Regions from separate parts of the Streptomyces sp. NPDC045431 genome, predicted to be linked through region 3. Evidence: riboswitches for the same ligand, from Rfam matches in the RefSeq annotation. Region 3 holds a riboswitch; each other region holds the start of a gene.
The links. A riboswitch is a leader RNA that binds a small molecule or an ion and turns the genes downstream of it on or off. The one in region 3 is predicted to bind cobalamin.
Positions count from the first base shown of each region.

Region 1 (5,703 bases), on a different contig from region 3:
CCGTCGGCCGAGCGCCGGGCGCCGCTGACCGAGCGCCAGGAGGCGCGCCGCCGCCGCATCCTGCACGCCAGTAGGCAGTTGGCGAGCGGGGGCGGTTTCGACGCCGTTCAGATGCGCGAGGTCGCCGAGGCCGCCGGGGTCGCGCTGGGCACGCTGTACCGCTACTTCCCGTCCAAGATCCATCTGCTGGTCGCCACCATGCAGGACCAGCTGGAGCACCTGCACGCGACCCTGCGCAAACGCCCGCCGGCCGGCGAGACCCCGTCCGCGCGGGTCGCCGAGACCCTGATGCGCGCCTTCCGCGCCCTTCAGCGCGAACCGCAGCTCGCGGACGCGATGGTGCGCGCGCTGACGTTCGCGGACCGCGGCGTGAACCGCGAGGTGGACACGGTCTCGCGGCAGACGACCGCGATCATCCTGGACGCGACGGGCCTGGAGCGCCCGACCCCGGAGCAGCTCTCGGCGGTGCGGGTCATCGCGCACACCTGGCACTCGGCGCTGATCACGTGGCTGGCGGGGCGGGCGTCGATCGCGCAGGTGAGGCTGGACATCGAGACGGCGTGCCGCCTGATCGACGTGACCTCACCCGACGCGACCTAGGGCCTGTCTTACTGCTTGCCCGACTCCCCCTCCCTCAGGTAGCTCGCCCGGCCGTCGTCGTCCACGTCGAAGGGGGCCTCCGGGATGACGCAGAACTCGTTCCCCTCGGGGTCGGCCATGACGAGGAAGCCGCCGGCCGCGTACGCGTCGAGCCGCCGGCCGCCCAGCGCCTCGATGCGCTCCCGCTCGGCGGCGGGGTCCGGCGAGGCGAGGTCGAAGTGGATGCGGTTCTTGACCGCCTTCGGGGCGTCGACGCGCTGGAAGCCCATTCCGGGGCCGTCGCCCCGGTCGAGCCAGACGTACGGACCGGTCCTGGCCACGATCGGCCGGCCCAGGAGCCGGGACCAGAAGGAGGCGAGCCGCTCGGGGTCGCGGCAGTCGACGATGAGGTCCTTGATCTTCGGGCGTGTGTCCGTCATCCCCCGATGCTCGCAGACGGGCACCCCGGTACAGTGGGCCCGTCGTCATCACGCCCGTACGGGGGGAAGCCGGTGCGAATCCGGCGCTGACCCGCAACCGTGAACCGCCGCCCAGGTGGTGAGCCGGATCGCCCCGTGCGCGTACATGTTCGGCTCGTGTCACCGGGAGCGACCCGCCCCGGTGGCCGGCACCGTCGAGGAATGCGGAGCCGGAGCCTGGTGCCCTTCCGTGTGCGCCGGTCCCCGCCCCGCCCGTCCCGGACAAGACCGCGCAGGAGAGGCCACCCAGCCATGACCACCGTTCGCCGCCGCGGCACCGCCGCAGCGCTCGCCGCCACCGCCGTGCTGTGCGGGGGCGGCGCCGGGACCCTCGCCGTCGCCCCCGCCGCGCAGGCGGCGCCGTCGCCGTCGCCGTCCGCCGCCGCTCTGCCCGCCGGGCTGTACGGCACGAAGGACCCGACCTACGACGGTGTCTGGCGGCAGTCCTTCGCCTTCCTGGCGCAGAAGACGAGCGGCGTCGACCCGGCCGACCAGGCCGTGGACTGGCTGCTCCGGCAGCAGTGCGACGACGGCGCCTTCGCCGCGTACCGCCCCGACCCCGGCAAGCCCTGCGACGCCGCGACCGTGCTGGACACCAACGCCACCGCCGCCGCCGTCCAGGCGCTCGCCGGGCTCGACAAGCCGGAGGCGGCGGACGGCGAGACCGACCCGGTCACCAAGGCCCTGCGGGCGGGCGTCCACTGGCTCAAGGGCGTACAGAACAAGGACGGCGGCTGGAGCTACAACCCGGGCGGTGCCAGCGACGCCAACTCCACCTCGATCGTCATCGGCGCCCTCGCCGCGGCGGGCGAGAAGCCCGGCACCGTGAAGTCGGCGGACGGCAGGAGCCCCTACGACGCGCTCGTCGGCTTCGCCATCCCGTGCTCCGCGAAGGACGCGGGCGCCGGCGCCTTCGCGTACCAGCCCGACCAGAACGGCAAGCTCGTCGCCAACGCCGACGCCACCGCCGCCGCCGTACTCGCCGGGCTCGGCAAGCAGGCCCGCACGCGCGGCGCCGAGCCCGGTCAGCCGCCGACCTGCGAGGCCGCCGCCAAGCCGACCGCCGAGCGGGTCGCCCGCAACGGCGCCGCCTACCTCGCCACCGCCCTGGCGAAGACCGGACACCTGGACCTGCCGCCGATGCCGGGCGCCGAGACCACCGCCCCCGCGCCCGACTTCGGCAACACCGCGGACGCGGTCGTCGCCCTCGGCGCCGCCGGGCACGGCGACAAGGCCGCCGGCGCGGTGGCGTGGCTGAAGAAGAACGGCCCCGCCTGGGCCGCCCAGAACGGTCCCGCCGCCTGGGCCCAGCTGATACTCGCCGCCCACACGGTCGGCGCCGACACCCGCGACTTCGGCGGCGTCGACCTCGTCCAGCGGCTCAACGCCACCGGCCCCACGCCGGAGTCGACCGACGAGACGCGGGCCAAGCAGGAGCACGAGAACAAGGAGTCGGGCGAGAACACCGGCTTCGGCGTCTGGCTCGTCGTCGGCGTCTTCCTCTTCGCCGGTATGGGCATCGGCTTCCTGATCAGCGGCCGCAACAAGAACCGGCAGCCGTGATGCGGGCCCTCGGCCGCCTCGGAGCCGTCCTCGGTTCCGCCCTCGCGCTCGTACTGCTCGGCCTCGCCGCCGCCCCCGCCCACGCGGCCGACTACCGCTACTGGTCGTTCTGGCGGACCGGCCCGGGCGGCGGCTGGGCGTTCGCGACCGAGGGCCCGGCCACGGCCCGGCCCGTCGACGGCGAGGTGAACGGCTTCCGCTTCGCGGTGAGCAGCAACTCCTCGACGGCGGCGACACCGCGCCACGCGGCCGACTTCGTCACCGTCTGCGAGGGAACGCCCCGCAAGGAGGACACCAAGCGGGTCGCCGTCGTCGTCGACTTCGGCACGGCGGCGGACGCCCCGGAGGGGACCCTTCCGCCGTCCCCGGACCAGCGGGCGGCGTGCGCGCAGGTCCCCGAGGACGCGACGAGCGCGGAGGCGCTGGCGGCGGTCGCCAAGCCGCTGCGGTACAGCGGCGACGGGCTGCTGTGCGCGATCTCCGGGTACCCGAGGACGGGCTGCGGCGAGCAGGTCGAGCCGGACCAGGCGGGGCGGGACACGCTGACCGTGACCGCCCGCCCGAAGGCGGAGGAAGAGGAAACGGGGGACGGCGGGCCGTCCCTCGGGCTGGTCGCCGGGGCCGCCGCCGTGCTGGCGCTGGGCGCCGCCGCCGTCGTACAGGCCCGCCGCCGGCGCCGGTGAGGCGTCGCCGATGACGCTGCGCGCACCCGAGGCGCACCGGAGCAACGCGCTGCACGCCGGGGCGTGGTGGCTGTGGGCGCTGGGCCTGGCCACCGCCGCCTCGCGCACCACCAACCCGCTGCTGCTGGGGCTGCTCGTCGGTGTGGCCGGCTATGTGGTGGCGGCCCGCCGCACCGACGCGCCCTGGGCCCGTTCGTACGGCGCCTTCGTCAAGCTGGGCCTGGGCGTGCTCGCCATCCGGCTGGTGTTCTCGGTGCTGCTCGGTTCGCCGATCCCGGGGACGCACGTGCTGCTCACGCTGCCGGAAGTGCCGCTGCCGGAGTGGGCGCGAGGCATCCGGATCGGCGGCCGGGTGACGGCCGAGCAACTGGTCTTCGCGCTGTACGACGGGGCCAGGCTCGCCACGCTCCTGATCTGCGTGGGCGCGGCGAACGCGCTCGCCAACCCCTCCCGGCTGCTGAAGTCGCTGCCGGGCGCGCTGTACGAGGCGGGGGTCGCGGTGGTCGTCGCGATGACGTTCGCGCCGAACATGGTCGCCGACGTGGCCCGGCTGCGCACGGCGCGGCGGCTGCGCGGACGCCCGACGGGCGGGGTGAAGGCGCTGCTGCAGATCGGGCTGCCGGTGCTGGAGGGCGCGCTGGAGCGGTCGGTCGCCGTCGCCGCGTCGATGGACGCGCGCGGGTACGGCCGCACCGCACGGGTGCCGCGCGCGGTGCGCCGCGTGACGGCGGTGCTGACGCTGGGTGGGCTGCTGGGCGTGTGCGTCGGCATGTACGGGATGCTCACCGCCGAAGGCGACGCGTACGGCCTGCCGTTCGTCGCCGCCGGTCTGCTGGCGGCGCTCGTGGGTCTGCGCCTGGGGGGCCGGCGTTCGGTACGGACCCGGTACCGGCCGGACCGGTGGGGGGTGCGCGCCTGGCTGGTGGCGGGGTCGGGCGCGGCGGTCGGCGGTCTGCTGGCCGTCTGGGACGAGACGGTCCTGCGCCCCGGGGTCGTACCGCTCGTCGCACCGGAGCTGCCGGTGTGGCCGGCGCTGGTCATCCTGCTGGGCCTGGTGCCCGCGTTCGTAGCCCCCCTTGCCCCCTCGCCGAAGAGGTTGTCGTGATTCGCTTCGAGAACGTCTCCGTGACGTACGACGGTGCCCGGGACGCCACCCTGCGGGACGTGGACCTCACCGTCCCCGAGGGCGAACTGGTGCTGCTGGTCGGCCCGTCCGGGGTCGGCAAGTCGACGCTGCTGAACGCGGTGTCGGGGCTGGTGCCGCACTTCACGGGCGGCACCCTGCGCGGCCGGGTCACCGTCGACGGCCGTGACACGCGCACGCACCGGCCGCGCGAACTCGCCGACGTCGTCGGCACGGTGGGCCAGGACCCGCTGGCGCACTTCGTCACCGACACCGTCGAGGACGAGCTGGCGTACGGCATGGAGTCGCTGGGACTGCCGCCCGCCGTGATGCGCCGCCGCGTGGAGGAGACGCTCGACCTGCTGGGCCTGGCGGAGCTGCGCGACCGACCGATCGCCACGCTGTCGGGCGGCCAGCGCCAGCGCGTCGCGATCGGGTCCGTACTCACCCCGCACCCGAGGGTGCTGGTGCTGGACGAGCCGACGTCGGCGCTGGACCCGGCGGCCGCGGAGGAGGTCCTCGCAGTCCTCCAGCGCCTCGTGCACGACCTCGGCACGACGGTGCTGATGGCCGAGCACCGCCTGGAGCGGGTGGTGCAGTACGCCGACCGGGTGGCGCTCCTGCGGGCGCCCGGCGAGCCGGTGCTGCTCGGCCCTCCGGCGGACGTGATGGCGGTGTCGCCGGTGCACCCGCCGGTGGTGTCGCTGGCGCGGGTGGCGGGCTGGTCGCCGCTGCCGCTGTCGGTACGGGACGCCCGGCGTCGTGCGGGGGAGCTGCGGGAGCGGCTGGCGGGGGCGGAGCCGCCCGTGCGGGTGCCGGGGGCCGAAGCGCCCGTGCGGGTGCCGGGGGCGGAAGCGCCCGTGCGGGTGGCTCCGCCCGTGCCTGAGCCGGAGCCCGCCGGTGCGCCCGGTCCCGGTCTCCCGCGGAAGACGCGCTTCGGGTGGGGGCGGCGCCGTACCCCCGAAACCCCCGCCGGTGCGGCGGCCGCCGGGCTCGTCGCCGCCGAGGGCCTGCGGGTGCGGCGCGGGCACGCGGAGGTGCTCCGGGGCGTGGACCTGGTGGTGCGCGGCGGCGAGACCGTGGCGCTCATGGGGCGCAACGGCGCCGGGAAGTCCACGCTGCTCGGGGCGCTCGTCGGGATGGTGGAGCCGTCGGGCGGCCGGGTGCTCGTGGGCGGGCGCGTGCCGCACCGCACGGCGCCGCGCGCGCTGGTCCGGCAGGCCGGGCTCGTCCCGCAGGAGCCGCGCGATCTGCTGTACGCCGACACCGTCGCCGC
Region 1 covers NZ_JBEZAQ010000001.1:348,872-354,574, reverse strand. Annotated here, with positions in the region: gene AB0A69_RS01550 (TetR family transcriptional regulator) at 1-600, shown strand, start outside; gene AB0A69_RS01545 (VOC family protein) at 609-1,019, opposite strand; cobalamin riboswitch at 1,052-1,174, shown strand; gene AB0A69_RS01540 (prenyltransferase/squalene oxidase repeat-containing protein) at 1,311-2,621, shown strand; gene AB0A69_RS01535 (SCO2322 family protein) at 2,621-3,304, shown strand; gene AB0A69_RS01530 (energy-coupling factor transporter transmembrane protein EcfT) at 3,315-4,409, shown strand; gene AB0A69_RS01525 (ATP-binding cassette domain-containing protein) at 4,406-5,703, shown strand, end outside.
Region 1: it holds a riboswitch for cobalamin, as region 3 does, so the genes downstream of both, AB0A69_RS01540 (prenyltransferase/squalene oxidase repeat-containing protein) here and cobN (cobaltochelatase subunit CobN) in region 3, are expected to answer to the same signal.

Region 2 (5,703 bases), on a different contig from region 3:
GAGCGACGCCGCCGACGTCCGCAGCAGCAGCCGCCCGGCGTGCACCGGCCCGTCCGGCGCGAGCGCCACCCACCCCTCGGCCCCGCCGACCTGGAACAGCAGCGGCACCGCCCCGGTGACGCAGAAGCCCAGCGGGACGCGGAACGCGCGCCACAGCTGCCGGCGCCCGACACCCGCCGGGCCCAGCAGCACGGCGAGGGTGGCGGCGGCCACCAGCACGGCCCCCGGCCACGGCGGCAGACAGATCGCGAGGACCGTCAGACCGAAGCCGAGCACGGCCTTCTCGCACGGGTGACGGCGGCGCCAGCGACTGCTGTGCGCCGCCGCGTCGATCGGCAGCACCGGCGGTTACTCGACCGTCTTGGCGACTTCGGCGACTTCGGGCTCGTCGGCCGTCCGGGCGGCAGGTGCGGTCCGGTCCAGCGCCCGCGCCTCACCCTGCCTGCGGCCGCGCCGCAGCCCGAAGTAGTACGCCAGCACGCCCGCGCCGATCGCCGCCTGCAGCGAGAAGAGCGCCGATTCGATCTCACCGGACGGCGGCTCGTACAGCGGGCTGAACCACGGCTCGTAGTCCGGCTTGTTCTCCGTGATGGCCGTCTCGGCCTGCGCGTCCGCGCCCGTGAACGGCTCCTCCTTGTGGTCGCCCATGCCCAGCGCGAGCGGGAGCACGGCGAGCGCGACGACGACGAGCAGCAGCAGCGTGTTGATCTTGGCGTTACGGCTCATCGGGCCACGGCCTCCTTCGTCGCGGGCTTCGCGGACAGGACACCGAGGCGGGCCAGGTCGCCCTTGCTGGACTGGGTCAGCAGCCGCATCACCAGCACGGTGAGCAGGCCCTCGCTCACGGCGAGGGGAAGCTGCGTGACGGCGAAGATGGAACCGAACTTCGCCAGCGCCCCGGCGAAGCCGCTCGCCGGGTCGGGGAAGGCCAGCGCGAGCTGGACGCTGGTGACGCAGTACGTGGACAGGTCGGCGACGAACGCCCCGAAGAACACGCTCACCATCAGCGGCACGCCGGAGCGGCGCAGCAGCCAGTACGTCCCGAAGCCCGCCCACGGCCCGACGACCGCCATCGAGAAGGCGTTGGCGCCGAGCGTGGTGAGCCCGCCGTGCGCCAGCAGCAGCGCCTGGAAGAGGAGCGTGATGGTGCCGAGCACCGCCATGATCGGCGGCCGGAACAGGATCGCGCCCAGCCCCGTCCCCGTGGGGTGGGAGCAACTGCCCGTCACGGACGGCAGTTTCAGGGCGGACAGGACGAAGGTGAAGGCGCCGGACGCGCCGAGCAGGAGAGTCGATTCGGGATGGGCCTTGACCTCGCGGGTCAGGGCGCGGACGCCGTGGGCGACGAAGGGAGCGGCGGCGACGGTCCAGGCGACCGCGTGCACAGGGGGCAGGTACCCCTCGGCGATATGCATGATGTGGGAGACCCTCTCCAGCACCTCGTGGATGGACAACGCGCCCTGGCCGGTCTCCTGGCTGACGGGTCATGCAACGCCGCGGCTCCGCCTTCCCGGACACCACGGTCTCCCGCGGTGTTCCAGTGGCTTCCCGGGGTGGTTTCCCCGGGAGTGGAGCCGGACTTCCCGATCACAGTGGCGAGGGCCGCACCGGTACCGCACCGGTTTCCCGTACACCAAGGCCCTGCGACACTAGTGCGTTGACCAGGTACATCACAACCCGTCCCGCAATCGGTCACTCCTTGCGATAGCCGTACGCCTCCGACGCGGCCGCCACCACGGCCTCCAGGTCGCCGCCCGCCGAGGCGGTGACGACGGCCGCCACCGCGCCCTCCACGAAGGGCGCGTCGACCAAGCGCGTGCCCTCGGGGAGCTCGTCGCCCTCCGCGAGCAGCGCCTTCACCGTCAGCACGGCGCTGCCGAGGTCGACGAGGACGGCGACGCCCGCCCCGGCGTCGACCGACGCCGCCGCCTCGGCGATCAGCTCGGCGCTGGTGCCGAGACCGCCGTCCGGGGTGCCGCCCGCGGGGGCCACGGGCGCGGTCCGGCCGCCGCCCGCGAGGCCCTTGGCCAGCTCGGCGACGGACGACGCGACCGCCGCGCTGTGCGAGACCAGCACGATGCCCACGGGCCCGGCGCTCATCGGGCGGCCTCCGCTTCGGCCAGCGCCGCGATCAGCAGGGCGGAGGACGCCGCGCCCGGGTCCTGGTGTCCGACGCTGCGCTCCCCGAGATAGCTGGCCCTGCCCTTGCGCGCCTGCATCGGCACGGTCCCGAGGGCACCCTCCTCGGCGGCCCGCGCGGCCGCCCCGAAGGCCTCGTCCGCCGTGCCGTCCGCCGCCGCGGCCAGCGCCTCGACGGCCGGTTCCAGCGCGTCGAGCATCGTCTTGTCACCGGCCTTCGCCCCGCCGAGCTGCGCCACCGCGGCCACGCCCGCGCGCAGCGCCTCGGCCAGCAGACCGGGCGTCACCTCGGCGGTGTCGCCCAGGGCCTTGCCGGCGCGCCGCAGCAGCGTGCCGTACAGCGGCCCCGACGCGCCGCCCACGGTCGAGATCAGCTGCCGCCCGGCGAGCATGAGCACCGCGCCGGGAGCCGCGGGCGGCTCCTTGCCCAGCACCTCGGCCACCGCCGCGAACCCGCGCCGCAGGTTGGCCCCGTGGTCGGCGTCGCCGATGGCCGCGTCCAGCTCGGTGAGCCGGTCCGCGTCGCGCTCCACGGCCGCGGAAGCGGCCGCCATCCAGCGCCGGAAGAACTCCACGTCGAGCGTCACGGGCATCACGTCCTCACATCCCCCAGCGCAGGGCGGCCGTCCGCACCGGCGCGTCCCACAGTCGCAGCAACTCCTCGTCGGCCTCGCACAGCGTGACCGAGCAGCCCGCCATGTCCAGCGACGTCACATAGTTCCCGACGAGGGTACGGGCCACCGGCACGCCGCGCTCGCGCAGCACCCGGTGCACCTCGGCGTTGAACCCGTACAGCTCCAGCAGCGGCGTCGCACCCATGCCGTTGACCAGCAGCAGCACCGGCCCGCCGGGCCGCAGGTCCTCCAGGACGGCGTCGACGGCGAAGTCGGCGATCTCCCGCGACGTCATCATGGCCCGCCGCTCGCGCCCCGGCTCGCCGTGGATGCCGACGCCCAGCTCCAGTTCGCCCGGCGGCAGATCGAACGTCGGCCCGCCCTTCGCGGGCGTACTGCACGCGCTCAGTGCCACCCCGAAGCTGCGTGACGCGGCGTTCACCCGGCGCGCGATCGCCTCCACGCGCTCCAGCGGCGCACCCTCCTCGGCGGCCGCACCAGCGATCTTCTCCACGAACAGGGTGGCCCCGGTCCCGCGCCGCCCGGCCGTGTACGTACTGTCGGCCACCGCCACGTCGTCGTCCACGAGCACCTTGGCGACCTGGATGCCCTCGTCCTCGGCGAGCTCGGCCGCCATCTCGAAGTTCAGCACGTCCCCGGTGTAGTTCTTCACCACGAACAGCACACCGCGCCCACTGTCCACGGCCGCCGCGGCCCGCACCACCTGGTCAGGCACGGGACTCGTGAACACCTCCCCCGCCGCTGCCGCCGACAGCATCCCCACCCCGACGAACCCGGCGTGCAACGGCTCGTGCCCGGACCCGCCCCCCGACACCAACGCCACCTTCCCCTCGACCGGGGCGTCACGCCGCACGACGATCCGGCTCTCCACATCCACGGTCAGCTCGGGATGCGCGGCCGCGATCCCGCGCAGCGCGTCGGGGACGACGGTCTCGGGCACATTGATGAGCATCTTCAACGGTGTCTCCCAGCAAGGTCGTCGGGAAGGCTCCTGAACGGTGTCTTCGCAGGCCAGGTGCTGCTCCCCGAAGTATTGGTCTCGGCGCTCCGCGGCGGCCTGCGCTCCCTTCCGGCGGGGCCGGTTCCGACGTGCCGCCGACTTTACTGATGGTGCGTCACTTGCCGGTATGGGCGGTGCCGAACCACTCGGAAGCGCGACGTGGGGGTGCGGCGTGTGGCGGTCCTCCCCTCTCGGGTGGCCAGGCCCGGGCCGCCGGCCCGGCCCGCCGATGCGCGCCACTTGGCCGAGCTGCGCTGGAGGTTCAAGCGAGAGGACCACGAAGAACGGTCACCGACACAACCTCCGGACGAGACCGAGCAGTGGATCCACGACCGGCTCACCGATGGCCGCTGGCTGGCCTGGGTCGCCGAGTCCGGAGGCGAAATCCGCGGCCACGTCTTCCTCTCCCTGGTCGAGAGGCTGCCGGAGCCGTACCACGACAACCTCCCGATCGGTTACGTGACGAACTTCTACGTCACGCCGTCGCAGCGGAACAAGGGAGCCGGCTCGGCGCTCCTTGAGGCGCTGAAGCAGCACTGCCGCAGCGCCGGCTTCGACACCCTGATCGTCTGGCCGTCCGAGCGCAGCAGTACCCTGTGGCGACGCTCCGGCTTCCAGCCCCCGGAAGAACTGCTGGAACTCCCACTCGACGCCTGAAGGTCCCCTTCGATACCCGCCCTACCACCGTGACCGGCCTCAACGATCTCACGCGACTGTGCCCCCCGCCCCGCACCACCCAGGCCATCGACTGGCAGGCCGTCGAGACCCTCCTGGGCATGAGGCTGCCGGCCGACTACAAGCAGTTGGCCTCCGCCTATGGGCCCGGGGCGTTCTGCGACTTCCTGCACCTCTACCACCCCCACGCCCCGACCCCCTGGGTCAACCTCACCGGCCCCATGCCCGCCGCCCTGCGCGAACAACTGCGCGAGGACTGCAACGAGGGCGTGCACCCGGTCCCTCACGACCCCGAGCACCTCTTCGCCATCGGCGTGACCGACAACGGCGAGTACCTCTTCTGGGTCACCGGCTCCGGCTCCGGCGCCGACCCCGACAGTTGGCGCGTCGCCGTCAACGAGGCCCGCGGCACCCGGTGGCACACCTACGACGGCAACCTCACCGGCTTCCTCGCCGACGTCCTCGGCGGCCGCACCACCATCCCCCAGTTCCCCGACGGCCTGCTCGACCACGGCGTCGCCTTCCGGCCCTCGCCTCAACCGGCTGAGAACACCACGATCCAGCCGTCCCGCTCTGCGACCGGAGGAGCCGTCGACACCAAGGCCGTGCGCTCATGGGCCCGCGCCAACGGCTACCAGCTGCCCGACCGCGGACGCATCCCCGCGCCGGTCATCACCGCATACAAAGAGGCCAACCCCCAGTAGTACGCGACCGCGCTCGGCGGCATTCTGATGGTCACCTACCCGAGGGGAGCGGAGCGGGCGCCACGGCCAGGCTCTACGCACTGGCGGAAGAGACCCTGGCTGCGCCTTCCGGCCCGCACCGGAGTCACCCCGCTCGGCGTCAGGAGATCGTCAAGGCCGACCTCGCGGCCGTAAACGAGGCGTCAACAACAGTCACACCACGCCAAAAAGGGGTTTTCCTCTAGAGGTCCGATTTTCATCCGAACCTCTTCGGGAGCTCACGATGGCCGACCTGGCCCTCGTCGTCGCCACGGTCGCGGTCTTCGCGCTGGTGGCGTTCATCGCCAAGGGGGTGGCGAAGCTGTGACTGCCGAGAACATCGTCGGTCTCCTCGTGGCCGCCGCCCTCCTGGGCTACCTCGTCCTCGCCCTCCTCAAGCCGGACAGGTTCTGAGCGCGCCGATGAGTCCTCTCCTCGCGGCTGTGCTCCAGCTGCTCGCACTGACCGGCGCGCTCGCCCTCGCGTACCGCCCCCTCGGCGACCACATGGCCCGCGCCTACTCCTCCCACCG
Region 2 covers NZ_JBEZAQ010000012.1:194,012-199,714, reverse strand. Annotated here, with positions in the region: gene cbiQ (cobalt ECF transporter T component CbiQ) at 1-342, opposite strand, end outside; gene AB0A69_RS23635 (energy-coupling factor ABC transporter substrate-binding protein) at 349-726, opposite strand; gene AB0A69_RS23630 (energy-coupling factor ABC transporter permease) at 723-1,415, opposite strand; cobalamin riboswitch at 1,445-1,681, opposite strand; gene dhaM (dihydroxyacetone kinase phosphoryl donor subunit DhaM) at 1,693-2,100, opposite strand; gene dhaL (dihydroxyacetone kinase subunit DhaL) at 2,097-2,732, opposite strand; gene dhaK (dihydroxyacetone kinase subunit DhaK) at 2,740-3,732, opposite strand; gene AB0A69_RS23610 (GNAT family N-acetyltransferase) at 4,015-4,431, shown strand; gene AB0A69_RS23605 (histone-like nucleoid-structuring protein Lsr2) at 4,461-5,153, shown strand; gene kdpF (K(+)-transporting ATPase subunit F) at 5,496-5,585, shown strand; gene kdpA (potassium-transporting ATPase subunit KdpA) at 5,594-5,703, shown strand, end outside.
Region 2: it holds a riboswitch for cobalamin, as region 3 does, so the genes downstream of both, AB0A69_RS23630 (energy-coupling factor ABC transporter permease) here and cobN (cobaltochelatase subunit CobN) in region 3, are expected to answer to the same signal.

Region 3 (5,703 bases):
GCGTGGCGTGGGCGCGGCGCTTGGCCTGGGTGCCCTCGCCCGGGTCGTTGACGAGGAACGGGTAGATCAGCGGCAGGTCGCCGAGCGCGGCGTCGGGGCCGCAGGCGGCGGACAGGCCGGCGTTCTTGCCGGGCAGCCACTCCAGGTTGCCGTGCTTGCCGAGGTGGACCATGGCGTCCGCCCCGAAGCCGCCGTCGGCGGCCGGGGTGGCGATCCAGCGGTACGCGGCCAGGTAGTGGTGCGACGGCGGCAGATCGGGGTCGTGGTAGATCGCGATCGGGTTCTCGCCGAAGCCGCGCGGCGGCTGGATGAGGATGAGCAGGTTCCCGCGCCGCAGGGCGGCGAGGACGATGTCGCCCTCGGGGTTGCGGGAGCGGTCGAGGAACATCTCGCCGGGCGGCGGGCCCCAGTGCCGCTCGACGCTCTCGCGGAGCTCCTCCGGGAGACCGGCGTACCAGCGCTTGTAGTCGGCGGCCGGGATGCGGACCGGGTTGCGGGCGAGCTGCTCCTCGGTGAGCCACTCCTGGTCGTGGCCACCGGCCTCGATGAGCGCGTAGATCAGCTCGTCGCCGTCGCCGGAGGCGAGGCCGGGGACCTCGTCCGTGCCGAAGTCGTAGCCCTCCTCGCGCAGCCGGCGCAGCAGCGCGACGGCGGAGGCGGGGGTGTCGAGGCCGACGGCGTTGCCGATGCGGGAGTGCTTGGTGGGGTACGCGGAGAGGACCAGCGCCAGGCGCTTGTCGGCGTTCGGGATGTGGCGCAGGCGGGCGTGGCGCACGGCGATCCCGGCGACGCGCGCGGCGCGCTCGGCGTCGGCGACGTACGCGGGCAGGCCGTCGGCGTCGATCTCCTTGAAGGAGAACGGCACCGTGATGAGCCGCCCGTCGAACTCGGGTACCGCGACCTGGCTGGCGGCGTCGAGCGGCGAGAGCCCCTCGTCGTTCTCCTCCCAGGCGGAGCGCGGGCTCGTCAGGCACAGCGCCTGGAGGATCGGTACGTCGAGGGCGGCGAGCGCGCCCGCGTCCCACGACTCGTCGTCGCCGCCGGCCTGGGCCTCGGCGGGCTTGGTGCCGCCGGCGGCGAGGACGGTGGTGATGACGGCGTCGGCGGTGCGCAGGGTGTCCAGCAGCTCGGGCTCGGGGGCCCGCAGGGACGCCACGTACAGGGGCAGCGCCTGGCCGCCCGCGTCCTCGATGGCGTCGCACAGGGTGTGGACGAAGGCGGTGTTCCCGCTCATGTGGTGGGCGCGGTAGTACAGCACGGCGACCGTCGGGCCGGTGGCGGTGCGCGCGGTCCGCTCCAGCGGGCCCCAGGTGGGCGCGGCAGCGGGCGGCTCGAAGCCGTGGCCGGTGAGGAGGACCGTGTCGGACAGGAAGCGGGCGAGCTGCTCCAGGTTGTCCGGGCCGCCGTGGGCGAGGTAGGCGTGCGCCTCGGCCGCGATGCCGATGGGGACGGTGGAGGTCTCCATGAGCTGGGCGTCGGGGGCCTGTTCGCCGGTCAGCACGACCAGCGGCTTGCCGCTCGCGCGCAGGGCGTCGAGGCCCTCCTCCCAGGCGCGGATGCCGCCGAGGAGGCGTACGACGACGAGGTCGGCGCCGTCCAGCAGCCCGGGCAGGTCGTCGAGCGGGAGCCGGGCGGGGTTGGCGAACCGGTACGCGACCGGGCCTTCGGCCGCGCGGGCGCTCAGCAGGTCGGTGTCGGAGTGCGACAGCAGCAGGATCACGGCGTGCCGGGCCTTCCTCGGGGTGTCCTCGCCCCGGGTGGTCGTGGGTGGCGGGAGTTCCTGACTCGTCCGTCGTCTCCGTTGTCGGCGTCGCCCCCGCTGTCAGCCGTCAGCTGTCAGCGGAGTCGTCGGCCGGGTCGTCGGCGGACTCACAGTGGCGGGACCGCGCCGGATTCCCACCGGGCTTCCTCCCTAGGGCCCTGGGACCCTGTGCCGTCTGCATAGTAGAGGCTGCGCGTATGCTCGCCGCCATGCCGCCCAGCCCACCCATGCCTCAGGACCGGGGCGAAGCTCACATACGGGACAGCGCGCGGGACCGTGACCGTGACCGCGTACGCGACCGTGGTGACGCCTGCCCCGGCGCGCTGCGGCTGCACCGGGCCGACGACGGTGCGCTGGCCCGACTGCGCATCCCCACCGGCGTACTGACGCCTCGTCAGGTGCGCGCGCTGGCCGACGTGGCGGACCGGCTCGGCGACGGGCACCTCTCCCTCACCTCGCGCGGCAACCTCGAACTGCGGGGCCTCGGCGAGGGCTGCGGGCTCGGCCTCGCGGAGCTGCTGCGGGACGCCGGACTGCTGCCGGAGTCCGAACGGCACGAGCGCGTACGGAACATGGTCGTCTCGCCGCTCGCCGGCCCGGAGGTGCGGGCGTGGGCCGCGCGCCTGGACGCGCTGCTGTGCGCCGAGGAGTGGACGCTGGAGCTGTCCGGACGCTTCCTCTTCGCCGTGGACGACGGCCGGGGGGATGTGGCGGCGCTGGCCCCGGATGTGACGTTGCTCGCAGAACCGGCGGGCACGGCTCTCGTGCAGGCCGGCGGCCCGGGCGCGTACCGGGTCGCGGGCGCCGACGCGCCGCGGGCCGCGCTGGCGGCGGCGGAGGCGTTCCTCGCGGCGGCCCGGGAGGCGGGCACGGGCGCGTGGCGGGTGCGGGAGCTGCCGGCGGGGCAGGACGTGGACGTGGCGGGACACCTGCGGCGGGCGTCGATCGCGGCGGAGCCCGTGCGGGATGCCGTGGTCCCGGCGGGCGCACCTCTCGCGCCCGGGCTGGTCGGCGAGGACACGGTCTCGGTGCTGGCGCGGCTGGGCCGGGTGACGACGGCGCAGTTCCGGGCGCTGCTGCCGGCCGAGGAGGTGCGGGTCACGCCGTGGCGCGGTTTCGTACTGCCGGGCCTCCCGGACCGGGCGGCCGCGGAGGAGCGGCTGCGCGCGCTGGACGGGGCCGGGTTCCTCACGCGCGCCGACTCGCCGTGGGCCGGCGTGACCGCCTGCACGGGCCGGCCGGGCTGCGCGAAGGCCCTGGCCGACGTACGGGCGGACGCGCGCCCGGTGGACGGCGGCCTGCCGGTCCACTGGTCGGGCTGCGCGCGCCGGTGCGGCCATCCCCAAGGCGTCGCGTGGGTGGACGTGGTGGCGACCGCCGAAGGCGCGTACCAGACGACCGTGACCGTACAAGGACCGACGAGATGAGCGAGAGCAGAGTGTTCGACTACGAGAAGGACGGGGCGGAGATCTACCGCCAGTCCTTTGCCACGATCCGCGCCGAGGCGGATCTCGCGGGCCTGCCGGCCGACGTGAGCCAGGTCGCCGTGCGGATGATCCACGCCTGCGGCATGGTCGACCTCGTCCGCGACCTCGCCTACACGCCCGACGTCGTCGCCCGCGCCCGCGAGGCGCTGCGCGCCGGGGCGCCGATCCTCTGCGACGCGCAGATGGTCGCGAGCGGTGTCACGCGCAAGCGGCTGCCCGCCGGCAACGACGTGATCTGCACGCTCTCCGACCCGTCCGTGCCGGCCCTCGCCGCCGAGCTGGGCACCACGCGCAGCGCCGCCGCGCTGGAGCTGTGGCGCGATCGCCTGGAGGGGTCGGTCGTCGCGATAGGCAACGCCCCGACCGCGCTCTTCCGGCTCCTGGAGATGATCGACGCGGGCGCGCCGCGCCCCGCGGCCGTGCTCGGCATCCCGGTCGGCTTCATCGGCGCGGCCGAGTCGAAGGACGCGCTGGCGGCCTTCCCCGGTCTGGAGTCCCTGGTGGTCCGGGGCCGGCGGGGCGGCAGCGCGATGGCGGCGGCGGCGATCAACGCGATCGCGCACGAGGCGGAGATCCAGGCATGACGGGCATGACGGGCACGACGGGCACGACGGCCATGAGCGGGAAGCTGTACGGGGTCGGGCTGGGCCCCGGCGACCCGAACCTGATGACGGTGGCGGCGGTGAAGGCCATCGCGGCCGCCGACGTGATCGCGTACCACTGCGCGCGCCACGGCCGCTCGATCGCCCGGTCCATCGCGGCGGAGCACATCCGCGAGGACCAGATCGAAGAGCGGCTGATGTACCCGCTGACGGTGGAGACCACCGACCACCCGGGCGGCTACCGGGGCGCGCTGAACGACTTCTACGAGGAGGCGTCGGCCCGGCTCGCCGCCCACCTGGACGCCGGCCGCACGGTCGCGGTCCTGGCGGAGGGCGACCCGCTCTTCTACGGCTCGTACCAGCACATGCACAAGCGCCTGGCGCACCGCTACGACACCGAGGTCATCCCGGGCGTCACGTCGGTGAGCGCGGCGGCGGCCCGGCTCGGGGAGCCGCTGTGCGAGGCCGAGGAGGTGCTGACGATCATCCCCGGCACGCTGCCGGAGGACGAGCTGACGGCGCGGCTCGCGGCCACGGACTCGGCGGTCGTGATGAAGCTCGGCCGGACCTTCCCCACGGTGCGGCGCGCGCTGGAGCGGGCGGGCCGGCTGGAGGACGCCCGGTACGTGGAGCGGGCGTTCATGTCCGGTGAGCGCACCGGGGAGCTGGCCTCGGTCGATCCGCAGACGGTGCCGTACTTCTCGGTGGCGGTGCTGCCGTCGCGCATCGACGCGGAGGTCCCGGAGGCACGGGAGACCGCCGGCGAGGTCGTGGTCGTCGGCACCGGCCCGGCGGGCGCGCCGTGGCTGACGCCGGAGTCGCGCGGGGCGCTGGTGAACGCCGACGACCTCGTCGGCTACACCACCTACCTGGACCGGGTGCCGGTGCTCCGGCCGGGCCAGCGGCGCCACGGCTCCGACAACAAGGTCGAGTCCGAGCGCGCCGAGTTCGCCCTGGACCTGGCCCGGCGCGGCCGCCGCGTCGCGGTGGTCTCGGGCGGCGACCCGGGCGTCTTCGCCATGGCGACGGCGGTCCTGGAGGTCGCCTCCCAGGACCCGTACCTCGACATCCCGGTCCGCGTCCTGCCGGGCGTCACGGCCGCGAACGCCGCCGCGGCGAAGGCGGGCGCCCCGCTGGGCCACGACTACGCGACGATCTCCCTCTCGGACCGCCTCAAGCCCTGGGAGGTCATCGCCGAGCGCCTGCGCGCGGCCGCCTCGGCGGACCTGGTCCTGGCCCTCTACAACCCCGGCTCCCGCTCCCGCACCTGGCAGGTCGCCAAGGCCCGCGAGCTGCTGCTGGAACACCGCGCCCCCGACACCCCGGTGGTCGTCGCCCGCGACGTCGGCGGCCCGGAGGAGTCGGTCCGCGTCCTGCCGCTGACGGACCTCGACCCGACGGAGGTCGACATGCGCACGCTGCTGCTGATCGGCTCTTCCCAGACGCAGTCGGTGCGGCGGGCCGACGGTTCCGACCGCGTGGTGGCGTGGACGCCGCGGAGGTACCCGGAGGGGTGAGGTCGAGCGCGGGGAGCGTCTGGCGACGGGGGCTTCCCGGGGGGTACGTCGAGCATGGCAGCAGAGGCGCCGCGCCGCACTGGTGCTGGCCCCCGCACCGGCTGTCGGGTCCGCCGGATGGGCGGGACCGGGCCGGTCGGGGATCGTCGAGGCATGACCACTCGCACCTTACGAACCCTCGCGCTCGCCGTCGCCGCGTCGGCGGTCGCCGCGACGCTGACCGCCTTCACCGCGCCCTCCGCCGGGGCCGCCGCTCCCGCCCTCGCGTGGGGCTCCTGTACGCACAAGGGAGCGGTGCCCGGGCAGGAATGCGCCGATCTGACCGTGCCGGTCGA
Region 3 covers NZ_JBEZAQ010000013.1:68,559-74,261, forward strand. Annotated here, with positions in the region: gene cobN (cobaltochelatase subunit CobN) at 1-1,720, opposite strand, end outside; cobalamin riboswitch at 1,775-1,915, opposite strand; gene AB0A69_RS24045 (cobalamin biosynthesis protein CobG) at 1,972-3,189, shown strand; gene AB0A69_RS24050 (precorrin-8X methylmutase) at 3,186-3,833, shown strand; gene AB0A69_RS24055 (precorrin-2 C(20)-methyltransferase) at 3,866-5,368, shown strand; gene AB0A69_RS24060 (alpha/beta hydrolase) at 5,522-5,703, shown strand, end outside.